4 regions of the Geobacillus lituanicus genome follow, and region 1 is predicted to be linked to each of the others. Evidence: riboswitches for the same ligand, from Rfam matches in the RefSeq annotation. Region 1 holds a riboswitch; each other region holds the start of a gene.

Region 1 (3,516 bases):
TGACGGCCGCTCCTGAACAAACGACAACGCCTGCTCAAAATCGGCGATCAAATCGTTGACATCCTCAAGCCCGACGCTCAGCCGCAACAAGCCGTCGGTAATGCCGCGACGAAGCCGCTCATCTTTCGGCATGGCGGCGTGCGACATTTTCGCCGGGTGCGATAAAATTGACTCGACCGCCCCAAGGCTGACGGCGAACACGGGCAGGCGGACGTTTTGCACGAACGTCCGGGCCGATTCTTCATCGGCTAAACGGAACGACAGCACAGCGCCAAACCCGGCCGCCTGATGGCGCTGGATGTCATGGCCTGGGTGGTGCGAAAGCCCCGGATAATACACATCTTCCACTTTCGGATGGCGCGCCAAATACTCAGCGATGGCCAGTGCGGATTCGGACGACTGCTTCAGCCGGACGTGGAGCGTTTTTAATCCCCGCAGCACAAGCCACGCATCTTGGACGCCAAGGATGGCGCCAAACGCGTTTTGCAGTTTGTACAGCTCTTTTCCCAACTCTTCATCTTTCACCACGGCCAATCCGGCGACGACGTCGCTATGGCCGGCTAAAAATTTCGTGGCGCTGTGAAGGACAATATCGACGCCAAGGTCAAGCGGCCGCTGCAACGCCGGCGTCATGAACGTATTATCCAAGAATGTCAAACAGCCATGCGCCTTCGCCAGCTTGACGACGCCTTGAATATCGGTCACTTTTAACAATGGATTGGACGGCGTTTCCATATAAATGACTTTCGTGTTCGGCCGGATGTTTTCCGCTACTGCGTTTAAATCGGTCATATCGACAAACGTATATTCAATGCCAAAGCGGCCGAGCACCTCCGTAATCATCCGGTACGTGCCGCCGTAGACGTCTTCGGTCACGAGGACGTGGTCGCCTCGGGACAAGAGCAAAAACGCCGTCGAAATGGCCGCCATGCCAGAAGCGAAGGCGAATCCGCGCACGCCGCCTTCTAACGCCGCGATCGTTTCCTCGAGCGCCTCGCGCGTCGGGTTGCCGGAGCGGCTGTAGTCGTATTTGCCGAATGAATCGAAATCGAACTGATGGAACGTGGAGGCGTGCTGGATCGGCACGCTCACCGCTCCCGTGTGGCGATCGACTTTCCATTCATTGTGGAGCAGTTTCGTTGAAAACGACCATTCCCGTTCCATCGCTTACACCTCTTTCATGTTTTTCAATGCCTGCGCCAAGTCGGCGATTAAATCATCCGCATGTTCGATGCCGACCGAGAAGCGGAGCAGCCGGTTGCAAATACCGTTTTGGATGCGGATTTCCTCAGGAATGTCCGCATGCGTCTGCGTCGCTGGGTACGTAATAAAGCTTTCGACTCCGCCCAGGCTTTCCGCGAACGTAATGAGGCGCAAGCTTTTTAAAAACCCGTTCACCCACTTTTCATCGGCAATCCGGAACGACAGCATCCCGCCTCTTCCTGGATATAAGACGTCTGTAACATCTTCATGTTCGCGCAAAAAGGCGCTGATGCGCTTGGCGTTTTCTTCATGCTGGCGCATCCTTAGCGCCAGCGTTTTCATCCCGCGAATCAACAGCCACGAATCAAACGGCGACAAAACCGCGCCGATGGCGTTCTGATACTCGGCCAGGCGTTGACAGAGCTCCTCGCCCTTGGCGACGACAAGGCCAGCCAACACGTCGTTATGGCCGCCTAAATATTTCGTGGCGCTGTGGATGACAATATCGGCGCCTTGTTCGATCGGGCGTTGAAGCACCGGTGTATAAAACGTGTTGTCAACGATCAACAAAAGCCCATGCCGCTTGGCGAATTCGGAGACGGCGCGGATATCGGTCTCATGCATAAGCGGGTTCGTCGGTGTTTCCAGGAAAATCGCTTTCGTTTTTTCGGTGATACACGCTTCCACCGCAGCGAGATCAGCAAAATCGACGTAATGGAATCCAAGACCATACTTGCGCCAGCCGCGCTCAAACAGGCGGTACGTCCCGCCGTAAAGGTCGGCCGATACGAGAAACTCGTCTCCGCTCTCAAACAAGGCGAGCACTGTCTGAATGGCGGCCATGCCGGAGCTGAACGCATAGCCTTGGTCGCCGCCTTCCAGTCTCGCGATCGCTTCTTCGACGATTTTGCGCGTCGGGTTGCCGGTGCGGATATAGTCAAACCCGGTCGACTCCCCGATGCCGGCATGGCGGTAGGCGGTGGAAAAATAAACTGGCGGGTTGACCGTCCCCGTCACCGTTTCGCTCCGGTTGCCAATTTGCGCTAACAACGTCTCTAGTTTCTCCATCTCATCTCTCTCCTTCTGTTGAAAATTCCATCATGGATCAACAACCAACCACTTAACGCCCAACGAAGCGCCGCTGTTGGTCAAGCAGCGGCTGAGGGCCTTGATCCTCGACGCCTCTCGGTTGAGGGAACAGCCGCTTGAGCAAATAAAAAAAGTCTTCTAAGAAGAAGACTTTTCCATACGCACATGGTCATGCTTCTTCTTATCTGCCGAATTGAATGCTCAATTCGCTGGATTTAGCACCTGGCCGTCGGGCGGCTGGTTGCTGAAGCTTCATTGGGCCAGTTCCCTCCGCTTCTCTTGATAAGAACCGCTGCGTATTTAATTTTGTTAATTGTTAATTTAGTGAACTACCCACCACCTACACTTCGCTTAGAGGTGGGGGCTTCAAGCGACTTGTGTGTGTTCGCCGAACGGTAAGCCACACACAAGAACCCTTTACGCTTCCCTTCGTTCCGAAGGTGTCCGTTCTAACCATATTCTATCATATTCGTTGGCTAACGCCAACCGAAATTCATCTCCCACTTTCACTTCGTTTAGAAGTGGGATACTTCTTTTGGAAAAAGATGTTAGAAAATTGTAACGCATTCCGGCCATTTTTGCAAGTCATTTTTTTTGCCGGCGCCAATGTTCGGCAAGTTCACGAAAAATTCGAGCCCTTCGTTAACATCTTTTTGCCTAAATATGTTACAATAACAAGTGAACTTGCGCTTTCATGGAGGATGATCATGGCGACAGCATCAGGAACGATGCGCGATTATACGCTTTACAGCAGGGAGCTGCAAGAAGAAATCGGGTTGCTTGTCTACTTGCCAAGCAATTTTTCTCCGTTGCATAAATATTCTTTATTAATCGCGCAAGACGGCAAGGATTATTTTATGTACGGAAAAATCAAAACCGTGATCGAGACACTCATGGACGAAGGAACGATCGACCGAACGATCGTTGTCGGCATCCCGTACCGGAACGTCAGCGACCGCTACGAGAAATACCACCCAGCCGGTCGAAAAAACGAAGCCTATATCCGCTTTTTGGCCCATGAGCTCGCGCCGTTTTTGGATCGCGAGTTGCCGACGTATCAAATGGGCAAAGGACGAGCGCTGATTGGCGATTCGCTGGGAGGAACCGTATCGCTTCTAGCCGGTCTGTTGTATCCGCATACATTTGGAAAAATCGCCATGCAGTCTCCTTACATTGACGACTCGGTGCTCGAACGCATCCGCGCGTTCCGCGCCCCGTCGCTTC
Region 2 (3,516 bases), 470 kb from region 1:
CTTAGGGACGTTGGTCAGCTATGCGACCAACCCGGATGTTTTGCAAAACAAATGGTGGGTTTGGTTGCCTGCGTCATTGCTTATTTTAGTGATGATGCTGTGCATAAATTTCATCGGCCAAGCGCTGAAACGTGCGGCTGATGCAAGACAACGACTAGGATAAGGGGGAAGAAAATGTGAAGAGAAAATGGCTGGCGGCTCTCGCCGCGCTCTTGCTCGTGCTCGCCGGGTGCACGGGCAAATCCGACACAACGAGCGGAAAGGGCAACAATAACGAAAAACCGGCGGCTCAGAAGGAAGACATCAGCAAATTCCCGATGACGGTGAAAAACGACGGGAAAATCATCGATGGCGGCGTGTTGAAATACGGCCTTGTGTCCGATACGCCGTTTGAAGGGACGCTCAGCTATGCATTCTACACCGGAGCGCCCGACGCAGAGATTTTGCAATTTTTTGACGAGTCGCTTTTCCGGACGAACGGTGACTATGAAATTACAAATGATGGGGCTGCCACGTATGAGTTGTCGGATGATAAAAAGACGATGACAATCCGTATTAAAGACAATGTGAATTGGCATGACGGCCAGCCGGTGACCGCTGAAGACTTGGAGTATGCGTATTTGGTCATCGGCCATAAAGATTACACCGGCGTCCGCTATGGCGATGCGCTCATCCAAGGGATCGTCGGGATGGAAGAATATCACAGCGGCAAAGCGGATAAAATTTCCGGCATTAAAGTCATCGACAAAAAGACGTTGACGATCACATGGAAACAGGCCAATCCGTCGGTGTTGACTGGCATTTGGGCGTATCCGCTGCCGAAGCATTACTTGAAAGACATTCCGATCAAAGACTTGGCGAAATCGGATAAAATCCGGAAAAACCCGATCGGGTTCGGTCCGTTTAAAGTGAAGAAAATCGTTCCGGGCGAGTCGGTAGAGTTTGTTCGCAATGATGACTACTGGGCTGGCAAACCGAACTTGGAAGGCGTCATTTTGAAAGTCGTCAGCCCGCAAGTCGTCCTGCAAGCGCTGAAAAAAGGCGAAATTGACGTCGCTGAGTTCCCGACTGACCAATATTTGAACGCGAAAGGGACGAAAAACATTCAGTTTATCGGTAAAGTGGATTTGGCGTACAACTATATCGGCTTTAAACTCGGCCATTGGGATGCGAAAAAGCAGGAAAACGTAATGGACAATCCGAAATTCCAAAACAAAAAACTGCGCCAAGCCATGGCGTACGCCATCAACAACCAAGAGGTGGCCGACCGCCTGTATCATGGTTTGCGCTTCCCGGCGACCACGCTGATCCCGCCGTCGTTCCCGGGCTATCATGACAGTTCCATCAAAGGGTATACGTACAATCCGGAAAAAGCGAAACAATTGCTGGATGAAGCGGGATATAAAGATGTGGATGGCGATGGCCTCCGCGAAGATCCAAACGGCAAAAAATTCAAGATCAACTTCTTGGCGATGAGCGGTGGGGACATCGCTGAACCGCTGGCCAAATTTTATATGCAATGCTGGAGAGATGTGGGCCTCGATGTTCAGCTTGTAGACGGACGCTTGGCGGAGTTCAACTCCTTCTACGATATGGTCGAAAAAGACGATCCGAAAGTGGATGTCTACGCCGCCGCTTGGAGAACTGGAACGGACGTCGACCCGTACGGATTGTACGGCCGCAACGTCATGTTCAACTACTCGCGTTGGGTGAATGAGAAAAACGATGAACTGTTGGAAAAAGGCCATTCCGAACAGGCGTTTGACAAAGAATATCGACGGAAAATTTACAGCGAGTGGCAAAAGCTAATGAACGAAGAAGTGCCGGTCATCCCAACGTTGTATCGTTCCGCCATCTATGCGGTCAACAACCGTGTCGCCAACTTCACGGTCGATCCGAGCTCGAAGCTGACGTGGAAAGATGTCGGCGTCACGTCCGAGCAACCGGAAGTCGAACAATGACGATTGTTGCCTTTGATGATGTACGATAAGATAGAAGATAAATTGCATACGTCTTATCAAGAGTGGGCGAGAGAACGGGCTTGATGACCCCACAGCAACCTGCCGCAGGCAAGGTGCTAACACCCGCAAAGCGGTTTCGCTTTGGATGATAAGAACGGCTCATGACCCCTTTCGCATCATTCCGAGGCGAAGGGGGTTTTTGTCGATAGGGGGTGAAGGGGGAATAGTGAAGAGGGACATGTCGATCCGAGCTTGCATGGCCGCTCATCTCCCTGCCGCAGCGTTCGCCGTTTGTGTCATGCGCTGTGTGCAGGCGGAGCTCATCCGGTTTGACTCTAAGGCGGCGGTGCATGTCGACCGTGGGGACGGATACGTTCATTTGTATGGGGAAGCGCAAGGAACAGCCTTTTCGTTGTTGTTGACCAACAGTGAGGCGGACGAATGGAAGGCGGACGGACCGTACGCCCTTGACCGCTACATATGGACAGAGCTTGGGAAAAAAGGGATTTTCCCGATGCAGATGACGCCGTATTTACAAGCAGTATGGTTAATGGAGTCATAGAAAGGAAGAGGACGAATGGCAGTCAAAAAATTTGAGCATGTCGGTATTCAAGTGAAAGACATCGAGGCATCGAAAGCGTTTTATCAAAACGTCGTCGGCTTGGAGCTGCTCGGCGAAATGATTCATACGAACGGCACGATGAAATTGGCGTTTTTAGGGATTGACGGCTCGATCATTGTCGAGCTGATCGAAGGATACAATCCGGATTTGCCGACGGAAGGAAAAGTGCACCACGTGGCGTTTACGGTCGAAGGCATCGAGCAGGAAAAAGAACGGCTTCAGTCGCTGGGTGTGCCGCTTGTGTGGGAAGAAATAACGACACTTCCGAACGGGGCAAAATATTTGTTCTTCCTCGGGCCCGACGGCGAATGGATCGAGTTTTACGAGCCTGCTCGATAAATGGCGTCACGCTAGGCGGCCAGCTGTTTGGGCCGCCTATGAATTTGCCGTCTGGCGATTGGCGCTTCGTTCTATTTTTCTTCGTATGGCCTTGCCTGCCGCTAGACAACAACCGTCCATGTAGGAGTCGTCGTCTTCTCGATTCAATGGTATACTAGAAAAAGAGAGGGGGAGGATGACGTGGAAGAAATGATCGTGCACGCGATTCAAGACGACTACCCTGATGAATTCGCCTGGTGCTACGGCTGCGGGCGTCTGAATGAACAAGGCCACCATTTCCGCACCGGGTGGCGGGGCGACAAAACGGTGACGGTGTATACGCCGCGTCCGGAACATACGGCGATTCCAGGGTTTGTGTACGGCGGGCTGATCGCCTCGCTCATTGATTGCCACGGCACCGGTTCAGCGGCGCTTGCCTTGCATCGGAAAAACGGCCATGAACCAGGGAGCGGGGAAACGCCGCCGCGCTTTGTCACTGCGTCGCTTCACGTCGATTTCGTCAAGCCGACGCCGCATGGCGTGCCGCTTGTCGCCGTCGGCACTGTGACGGAGATTCATCCGAAAAAATGGAAAGTGGACACCGAAGTGTTCGCC
Region 3 (3,516 bases), 350 kb from region 1:
CAAATGCTCGCAGCCGGAGCGAATCAGGCGGTACACTTCGGCAAAATTCCCGGTATAATACGGATCCGGCACATCGTCTTTTTCCCGATCCGGGACAAAATCAAGCAGCCGGGCGATCACCGCCGGCGAATTCGGCCCGGCGAGCCGGCGCAAATCGCTCAAATTGGCGGCGTCCATGGCGATGATGTAATCAAATTCCTCCAAGTCGCGGCGCCCGACTTGCCGGGCGCGGATGCCGGAATAGTCAATGTCGTTTTCACTCAAAATCCGCCTTGTCCCCTCATGCGGCGGCTCCCCGACATGCCAGCTGCCCGTTCCCGCTGAATCAACGACAATCTGTCCGTCAAGCCCCCGTTCGTTCACCAAATGACGGAATACCGCTTCCGCCATCGGCGAACGGCAAATGTTGCCGAGGCAAACAAACAACACTTTGACCATCGAAGCAGCCACTCCTTTCCATCCCGTTTTCTTGGCATTAGTTTTCCCTTTTCATCCAAGCGCTTGATAGCCGCTTTCTAGCAGTTCGTGCACATGCACCTATATTTTACCACCTAACGCTGGCGCGGACTATATTGCCTCTCCCCTTTTTCCCCGCCGGTGTGGTACAATACATGATAACCTGCCACGAAAGGAGCGGAACGATGGATTTATCGAAACCGTCGGCAGAAAACGTCGAATATATGGTTGAACAGCTGAAGAAAAAATTAAAAGTGCTCAATTTTGATGCGATTAAGCCGTCCCATTTTTCCGAGGCGTGGTATGACGAACTGAAAGACATTTACGACATGGTCATGAAGCGTGAAACGTTCAGTCCAAGCGAAATACAAGCCATTGTCGAGGAGCTCGGGAGCCTGCGCAAGCGGTAATCCTCTCCTTCCGTCACCGAATGGAAGCGCCGCGAAGCTGCCTATGTATATAAAAAAAATAATTCCTATCGAAAAACTAGGATTGACATTAGCGCCAATTGTGTTAAAATTTTAATCAATTAAATACAACTACATACGCTTATCAAGAGCGGGGGAGGGACTGGCCCGATGAACCCCGGCAACCTGCCGCGTTTGGCAAGGTGCTAATTCCAGCAAAATGGGATCCATTTTGGAACCTGAATCCGTGATAAAGACGCGTTCAAAGCTGCCAAGAAAACTGGATCAATCAACAAAATATTGCACTCGGGGTTCTTCACCTAATAGGTGAACATTCGAAATGGAGTCGAAGTCTCGACACGATTGGGTTTCCCAGCATTTTTGATACACTTCTGTCACGGATTCAGGTGGAAGATAAGGCGTCCCTCGTTCTTCCGCTCTTTCCGAAATGGAAGGGGCGTTTTTATCGCTAGGCTGCCCGTTGCCGGATGAATATCCGACTAATTACGTTGATTTTCTTTGATTTTAAGGAGGGGGAAACGATGCTCACATATGACCAATGGGAAACGGCCGAAAAACCGTCTTTTCCGTCCGACGATGAAACAAAAGGGGCGCTGGCTGTCCTCGCTTGGGCGTACCGCGAATACGGCGATGACATTGTCTATGCGTGCAGTTTCGGCATTGAAGGGATTGTGCTCATTGATTTGATTTCCCAAGTCAAGCCGGATGCGGAAATCGTCTTTTTGGATACAGGGCTGCATTTCCAAGAGACGTACGACACGATCGCGAACGTACAGGAAAAATACCCGTCGCTCCGCATCGTGATGAAACAGCCGCACTTGACGCTGGAGGAGCAGGCTGCACAGTTCGGCGATGAACTATGGAAACGCGATCCGAACAAATGCTGTGAGTTGCGCAAAGTCATTCCGCTGCGGGAAGTCTTGACCGGCGTCACCGCCTGGATTTCCGGCTTGCGCCGCGAACAGTCGCCGACGCGGCGCCATGTCGAGTACATCAATAAAGACGACAAATTCCGCTCCATTAAAGTGTGCCCGCTCATTCATTGGACGTGGAAAGACGTTTGGAATTACGTATATAAACACGGTCTTCCGTACAACGTGCTCCATGACCGGGGCTACCCGAGCATCGGCTGCGCCCCTTGCACAGCGCCGGCATCGGATCCGAACGATTTGCGCTCCGGGCGCTGGGCCGGCCAGGGGAAAACGGAGTGCGGGCTCCATCTCACATAAGGGGAGAACAACGATATGCTCCTTGCCATTGCCTTTATTGTGTCCTTTTTCTTCGCCATGAACATCGGGGCGAGCGGCGCGGCCGCCTCGATGGGCGTCGCGTACGGGTCGGGCGCCATTCCGAAAAAGTCGATGGCCCTCCTTCTTTGCGGCATCGGCGTGTTTCTCGGCAGCCTCGGCGGCGGAGAAGTAGTGAAAACGATCGGGTCGGGCATTATTCCGTCTTCGATCCTCACCGTCAAAATCGTCGTCATCATTTTAACGGCGGCGGCCATTTCACTTTTTGCGGCGAACATCATGGGCATTCCGCTCTCGACGAGCGAGATCACCGTCGGATCAGTCGTCGGCGTTGGCATCGCCTATCAGGCGGTGTACTTTCATAAGCTGCTGTTTATCGTGTCGGTATGGATCGTGATCCCGATCGTCGCCTTTTCGTTTACGCTGGCTGTCGGCAAATGGTTTTTGGCGCTCAAGCGAAAATATCCGCAGCTTGAACAAGGGCGCTGGCAAAAAACATTCATGGCCTTGCTCGTTGTCACCGGCTTTCTCGAGGCGTTTTCCGCCGGCATGAACAATGTGGCCAATGCCGTCGGGCCGCTCGTCGGCGCCGGGCTGATGGCGGTCGGGCCGGCAACTATCTTCGGCGGCTTGTTTGTCGCTGCCGGCGCCCTGTTGCTTGGGCATCGCGTGTTAGAAACAAACGGAAAGAAAATTACAAACTTCTCCCCGTTTGAAGGAAGCGCCATTTCCGGCACGGGAGCCGTGCTCGTCATCATTTCGTCGCTGTTTGGTTTGCCTGTTCCGCTTACGCAGATTACGACATCGGCGATCATCGGCATCGGCACGGCGAAAAGCGGGATGTCGATTTGGCAAAAGCGGATTGTCGTGCAACTGTTGAAAGTGTGGTTTGTTTCGCCAATATTTTCCCTTGTCATTTCGTACAGCCTTGTGAAACTGTTGCTTGACAGCGATGTTTACACGGTGATTGCCATCTTCAGCGTCTGCCTGGCGACGCTTGGCGTCATCAGCTTAAAAAAAACAGTCGCCGAAGAAGAGCGTTCGCTTCATGAACATGGCGGCGGCATTTAATGAACATCTATCAATCTAGGAGGTTATGAACATGAGTTTGAGCATTCCGCATGGCGGCACATTGATCAACCGTTGGAATCCGGATTACCCAATCGATGAAGCAACGAAAACGATCGAGCTGTCCAAAGCCGAACTAAGCGACCTTGAGCTGATCGGCACAGGCGCCTACAGCCCGCTCACCGGGTTTTTAACGAAAGCCGATTACGATGCGGTCGTAGAAACGATGCGCCTCGCTGATGGCACTGTCTGGAGCATTCCGATCACGCTGGCGGTGACGGAAGAAAAAGCGAGTGAACTCGCTGTCGGCGACAAAG
Region 4 (3,516 bases), 1.3 Mb from region 1:
GCCGAACAATACGAAGCGATGATCAACGAAGGATAAACGTTCCTGCAAAGTTCGCTTCGAGCCGGGCACCCTATACATACCGGAATTTGATGAAAAAAGGGGTGCTCGCAATGGTGCTGCAAACGAAGCAACTGGATGTCACGGACCGGGTCACCGGCAAATGGAACGGCCGCACGATCGAGCTGTACGAGGAAGGCGAGCTCATCGGCCGCCTTCCGCTTCCGGCGGCCGTCGCGTGGAAAAACGGGTATAGCGAACAAAATGGAAGAATTTACAAGCAGGTCACCGCTACCGTTGAACCGGATCAAAAATATGTCGACTGCGACGGGGAGGCGGGCTGGTGTTAGGAAGCAACGGCGGATGGCCGTTGCTTTTCTGTTGCCATACAATATTGTATCCTCATTCACGTTAGGTGGGTCGGACATGCGACAAGCGGAAAAAGTGATTATTGTGGAAGGGCGGTCAGATAAGGAAAAAGTGGCGGCCGTGCTGAACGAGCCGGTTGTCATCATTTGCACGAACGGCACGATCAGCGATGCGCGCCTCGAGGAGCTGGCCGATGAACTCGAAGGGCGGGATGTGTACGTGCTCGCCGATGCCGACGAGGCGGGGGAAAAATTGCGCCGGCAGTTCCGCCGCGCGTTTCCGGAAGCGGGGCATATTTACATTGACCGGGCGTATCGCGAAGTGGCGGCCGCTCCGATCTGGCATTTGGCGCATGTGCTGCTGCGCGCCCATTTTGACGTCCGTATCGAATCGTTCATGAGAGGAAGAGGCGAGTGAACACAATCGGTCGAAACGATATTAAGCGAATGGTGGAAGGGGAGCCGCTTCTGGCTCTTTCGCTGTATACCCCGCTGTGCGGCACGTGCCAGTTGGCGAGGCGCATGCTTGTTGTCCTAGAACAATTGTTTCCGGACATACCGTTTTGCGAAACGGACATCAACTACATCCCCGAGCAGGCGGCGGCGTGGAAAATTGAAAGCGTTCCGTGCCTGCTTCTTTTCGCCGGCGGAGAGATCATCGGCAAATGGTATGCGTTCCATTCGGTCCCTTATTTGTACGAAGCGATCCGCGCCCGTTTGCCGCGCTGACGATCCGCCGTTTTTTGACGCCGTTTGACACATTTCTTGGGAAATGACAAAAACGGCGTTGGTTCGCCACGGCGGCTGTCGAGATTTTTGTAAAGGATTCTCCCCCCTCGGCATGGAAATAAAAGGACAAAGGAGATGGGGGGAGGATGCTCAATGGAAATGCGCGAGTTGGTAGGGCAGTTTATGGAACGGATGCAAACGTTGCGCCATTTGTTGCCGATTTTGCCGGATGAGCAGCTGTATGTCCGCTTTGAAAGCGAGGAAGAGACCGCCATGGTGGCGCTCGGCAAGGAGCCGGCCGCCGGAAGGGAACCCGATGAACGGAACGTCTTGACGGTGCGCGGCTCCAAAAAAGCGCTCTGCTCGCTTTTAGGCGGCGAGCTGAAGCTGCAGCAGCTCGTCCGGCTGCGCGAAGTGCATGTATCGGGAAGCTTTCGCCATCTGTTGCTGCTTGAGTCGCTCCTCCATTTGGCCAAGCCGTATCGGCATGTTGGGTGAAATTTTTATTGACAATGTTCGACACAAGGTGATACAATCACAGCTGTAATCAATCGAATAGGCGATTGTTGCGCTCTTATCAAGAGAGGTGGAGGGATGTGCCCAATGAAGCCCGGCAACCGTCAGCGCCTGCGCTGAAAAGGTGCCAATTCACACAAAGCGGCCTGCTTTGAGAGATAAGAGACGGAATGGTGCATCATACCTTTCTGTTCTCTGCGGGCAGAAAGGTTTTCTTTTTGCGCTCCGCCGCCTTGGGGAGGAAGGAAGGTGAAACGATGATTACACTCGAACATGTGACAAAAATCTATCAAGCGGCTAACGGCTCGGTCACGGCCGTCGACAATGTGTCGCTTGAGATTCGCGAAGGGGAAATTTTCGGCATTATCGGCTACAGCGGCGCGGGGAAAAGTACGCTCATCCGCTTGCTCAATGGGCTCGAGAAGCCGACGGGCGGCAAGGTGATCGTCGCCGGCCGCGACATGGGGCGCATCAAAGGGCGGGAGCTGCGCAAGGCGCGTCAAGAGATCGGGATGATTTTCCAACATTTCAACTTGCTTTGGTCGCGCACAGTGCGGGAAAACATTGCGTTTCCGCTCGAGATTGCGGGTGTTCCGAAAGCGGAGCGGCAAAAACGGGTCGATGAATTGATCGAGCTCGTCGGGCTCACGGGGCGGGAAGAGGCGTATCCGTCGCAGTTGAGCGGCGGGCAAAAGCAGCGTGTCGGCATTGCCCGGGCGCTCGCCAACAACCCGAAAGTGCTGCTTTGCGACGAGGCGACATCGGCGCTCGACCCGCAGACGACCGATGCGATTTTGGACCTGCTTGTCGACATCAACAAGCGGCTCGGGCTGACGATCGTGCTCATCACCCATGAGATGCACGTCATCCGCAAAATTTGCGACCGCGTCGCCGTGATGGAAAACGGCAAAATCGTTGAGCAGGGCGACGTGCTGCACGTGTTCCGCAACCCGCAGCAGCCGATCACGAAGCGGTTCGTCAAGCAGCTCGTCGAGCCGGAAGAGACGGAAGAGGCGATTTCCCATTTGTTTGGCCAATATCCGAGCGGGCTGATCGCGCAGCTGACGTTTGTCGGCGCGGCGGCCGGCCAGCCGCTCATCAGCCAGGTCGTGCGGCAATTTGCCGTCGATATGAATATTTTGCAAGGGAAAATTTCGCAAACCCATCAAGGCGCTTATGGGGTGCTGTTTGTGCACATCGATGGGGCGGCGGATGAAATTGCCCGGGCGCTTGACTACATTCAAAGCCAGCAGGTGGCGGTGGAGGTGATTCACGATGCTCGCTAACCTCCTGCCGAACGTCCAATGGGAGACAATGTGGGCGGCGACGGTCGAGACGCTGTATATGACGGGAGTGGCGGTGGCGGCCACTTTCGTCCTCGGAATCGTTCTTGGCTTGCTTCTATTTTTGACAGCGAAGGGCAACCTATGGGAAAACCGGTTTGTCAATACAGTGATTGCGGCGTTTGTGAACATTTTCCGCTCGATTCCGTTTATTATTTTGATCATTTTGCTCATTCCGTTTACCACCTGGCTTGTTGGGACGATGCTTGGCGCCAATGCGGCGCTGCCGGCTTTGGTCATTGGGGCCGCGCCGTTTTACGCCCGCATGGTGGAGATTGCCCTTCGCGAAATTGATAAAGGCGTCATCGAAGCAGCCCAAGCGATGGGCGCCTCAACGTGGACGATCATTTGGAAAGTGCTGCTGCCGGAATCGTTGCCGGCGCTCGTCTCCGGCATTACGGTGACGGCCGTGTCGCTCGTCAGCTATACGGCGATGGCTGGAGCCATCGGCGCCGGCGGGCTTGGGAACTTGGCGTATTTGGAAGGATTCCAGCGCAGCCATAACGATGTGACGTTTGTCGCGACCGTGTTGGTGCTCGTCATTGTCTTTGTCATTCAGTTGA

The links. A riboswitch is a leader RNA that binds a small molecule or an ion and turns the genes downstream of it on or off. The one in region 1 is predicted to bind S-adenosylmethionine.
Region 2: linked by a shared signal. The riboswitch ahead of ACR1UW_RS08265 (hypothetical protein) and the one ahead of ACR1UW_RS05900 (methionine biosynthesis PLP-dependent protein) in region 1 are both predicted to bind S-adenosylmethionine.
Region 3: linked by a shared signal. The riboswitch ahead of ACR1UW_RS04045 (phosphoadenylyl-sulfate reductase) and the one ahead of ACR1UW_RS05900 (methionine biosynthesis PLP-dependent protein) in region 1 are both predicted to bind S-adenosylmethionine.
Region 4: linked by a shared signal. The riboswitch ahead of ACR1UW_RS15985 (methionine ABC transporter ATP-binding protein) and the one ahead of ACR1UW_RS05900 (methionine biosynthesis PLP-dependent protein) in region 1 are both predicted to bind S-adenosylmethionine.

What each region holds. Positions count from the first base shown of each region.
Region 1 covers NZ_CP194773.1:1,162,200-1,165,715, reverse strand. The annotation lists gene metC (cystathionine beta-lyase) at 1-1,164, opposite strand, end outside; gene ACR1UW_RS05900 (methionine biosynthesis PLP-dependent protein) at 1,168-2,271, opposite strand; SAM riboswitch class I at 2,471-2,581, opposite strand; gene ACR1UW_RS05895 (GTNG_0744 family esterase) at 3,000-3,516, shown strand, end outside.
Region 2 covers NZ_CP194773.1:1,634,384-1,637,899, forward strand. The annotation lists gene ACR1UW_RS08255 (ABC transporter permease) at 1-163, shown strand, start outside; gene opp4A (oligopeptide ABC transporter substrate-binding protein) at 177-1,961, shown strand; SAM riboswitch class I at 2,012-2,116, shown strand; gene ACR1UW_RS08265 (hypothetical protein) at 2,200-2,523, shown strand; gene ACR1UW_RS08270 (VOC family protein) at 2,539-2,922, shown strand; gene ACR1UW_RS08275 (PaaI family thioesterase) at 3,103-3,516, shown strand, end outside.
Region 3 covers NZ_CP194773.1:815,732-819,247, reverse strand. The annotation lists gene ACR1UW_RS04055 (low molecular weight protein-tyrosine-phosphatase) at 1-438, opposite strand, end outside; gene ACR1UW_RS04050 (DUF1128 domain-containing protein) at 642-866, shown strand; SAM riboswitch class I at 1,003-1,109, shown strand; gene ACR1UW_RS04045 (phosphoadenylyl-sulfate reductase) at 1,406-2,113, shown strand; gene cysP (sulfate permease) at 2,129-3,202, shown strand; gene sat (sulfate adenylyltransferase) at 3,234-3,516, shown strand, end outside.
Region 4 covers NZ_CP194773.1:3,115,839-3,119,354, reverse strand. The annotation lists gene gcvH (glycine cleavage system protein GcvH) at 1-36, shown strand, start outside; gene ACR1UW_RS16005 (YusG family protein) at 111-347, shown strand; gene ACR1UW_RS16000 (toprim domain-containing protein) at 424-783, shown strand; gene ACR1UW_RS15995 (thioredoxin family protein) at 780-1,094, shown strand; gene ACR1UW_RS15990 (sterol-binding protein) at 1,248-1,592, shown strand; SAM riboswitch class I at 1,666-1,775, shown strand; gene ACR1UW_RS15985 (methionine ABC transporter ATP-binding protein) at 1,868-2,896, shown strand; gene ACR1UW_RS15980 (methionine ABC transporter permease) at 2,886-3,516, shown strand, end outside.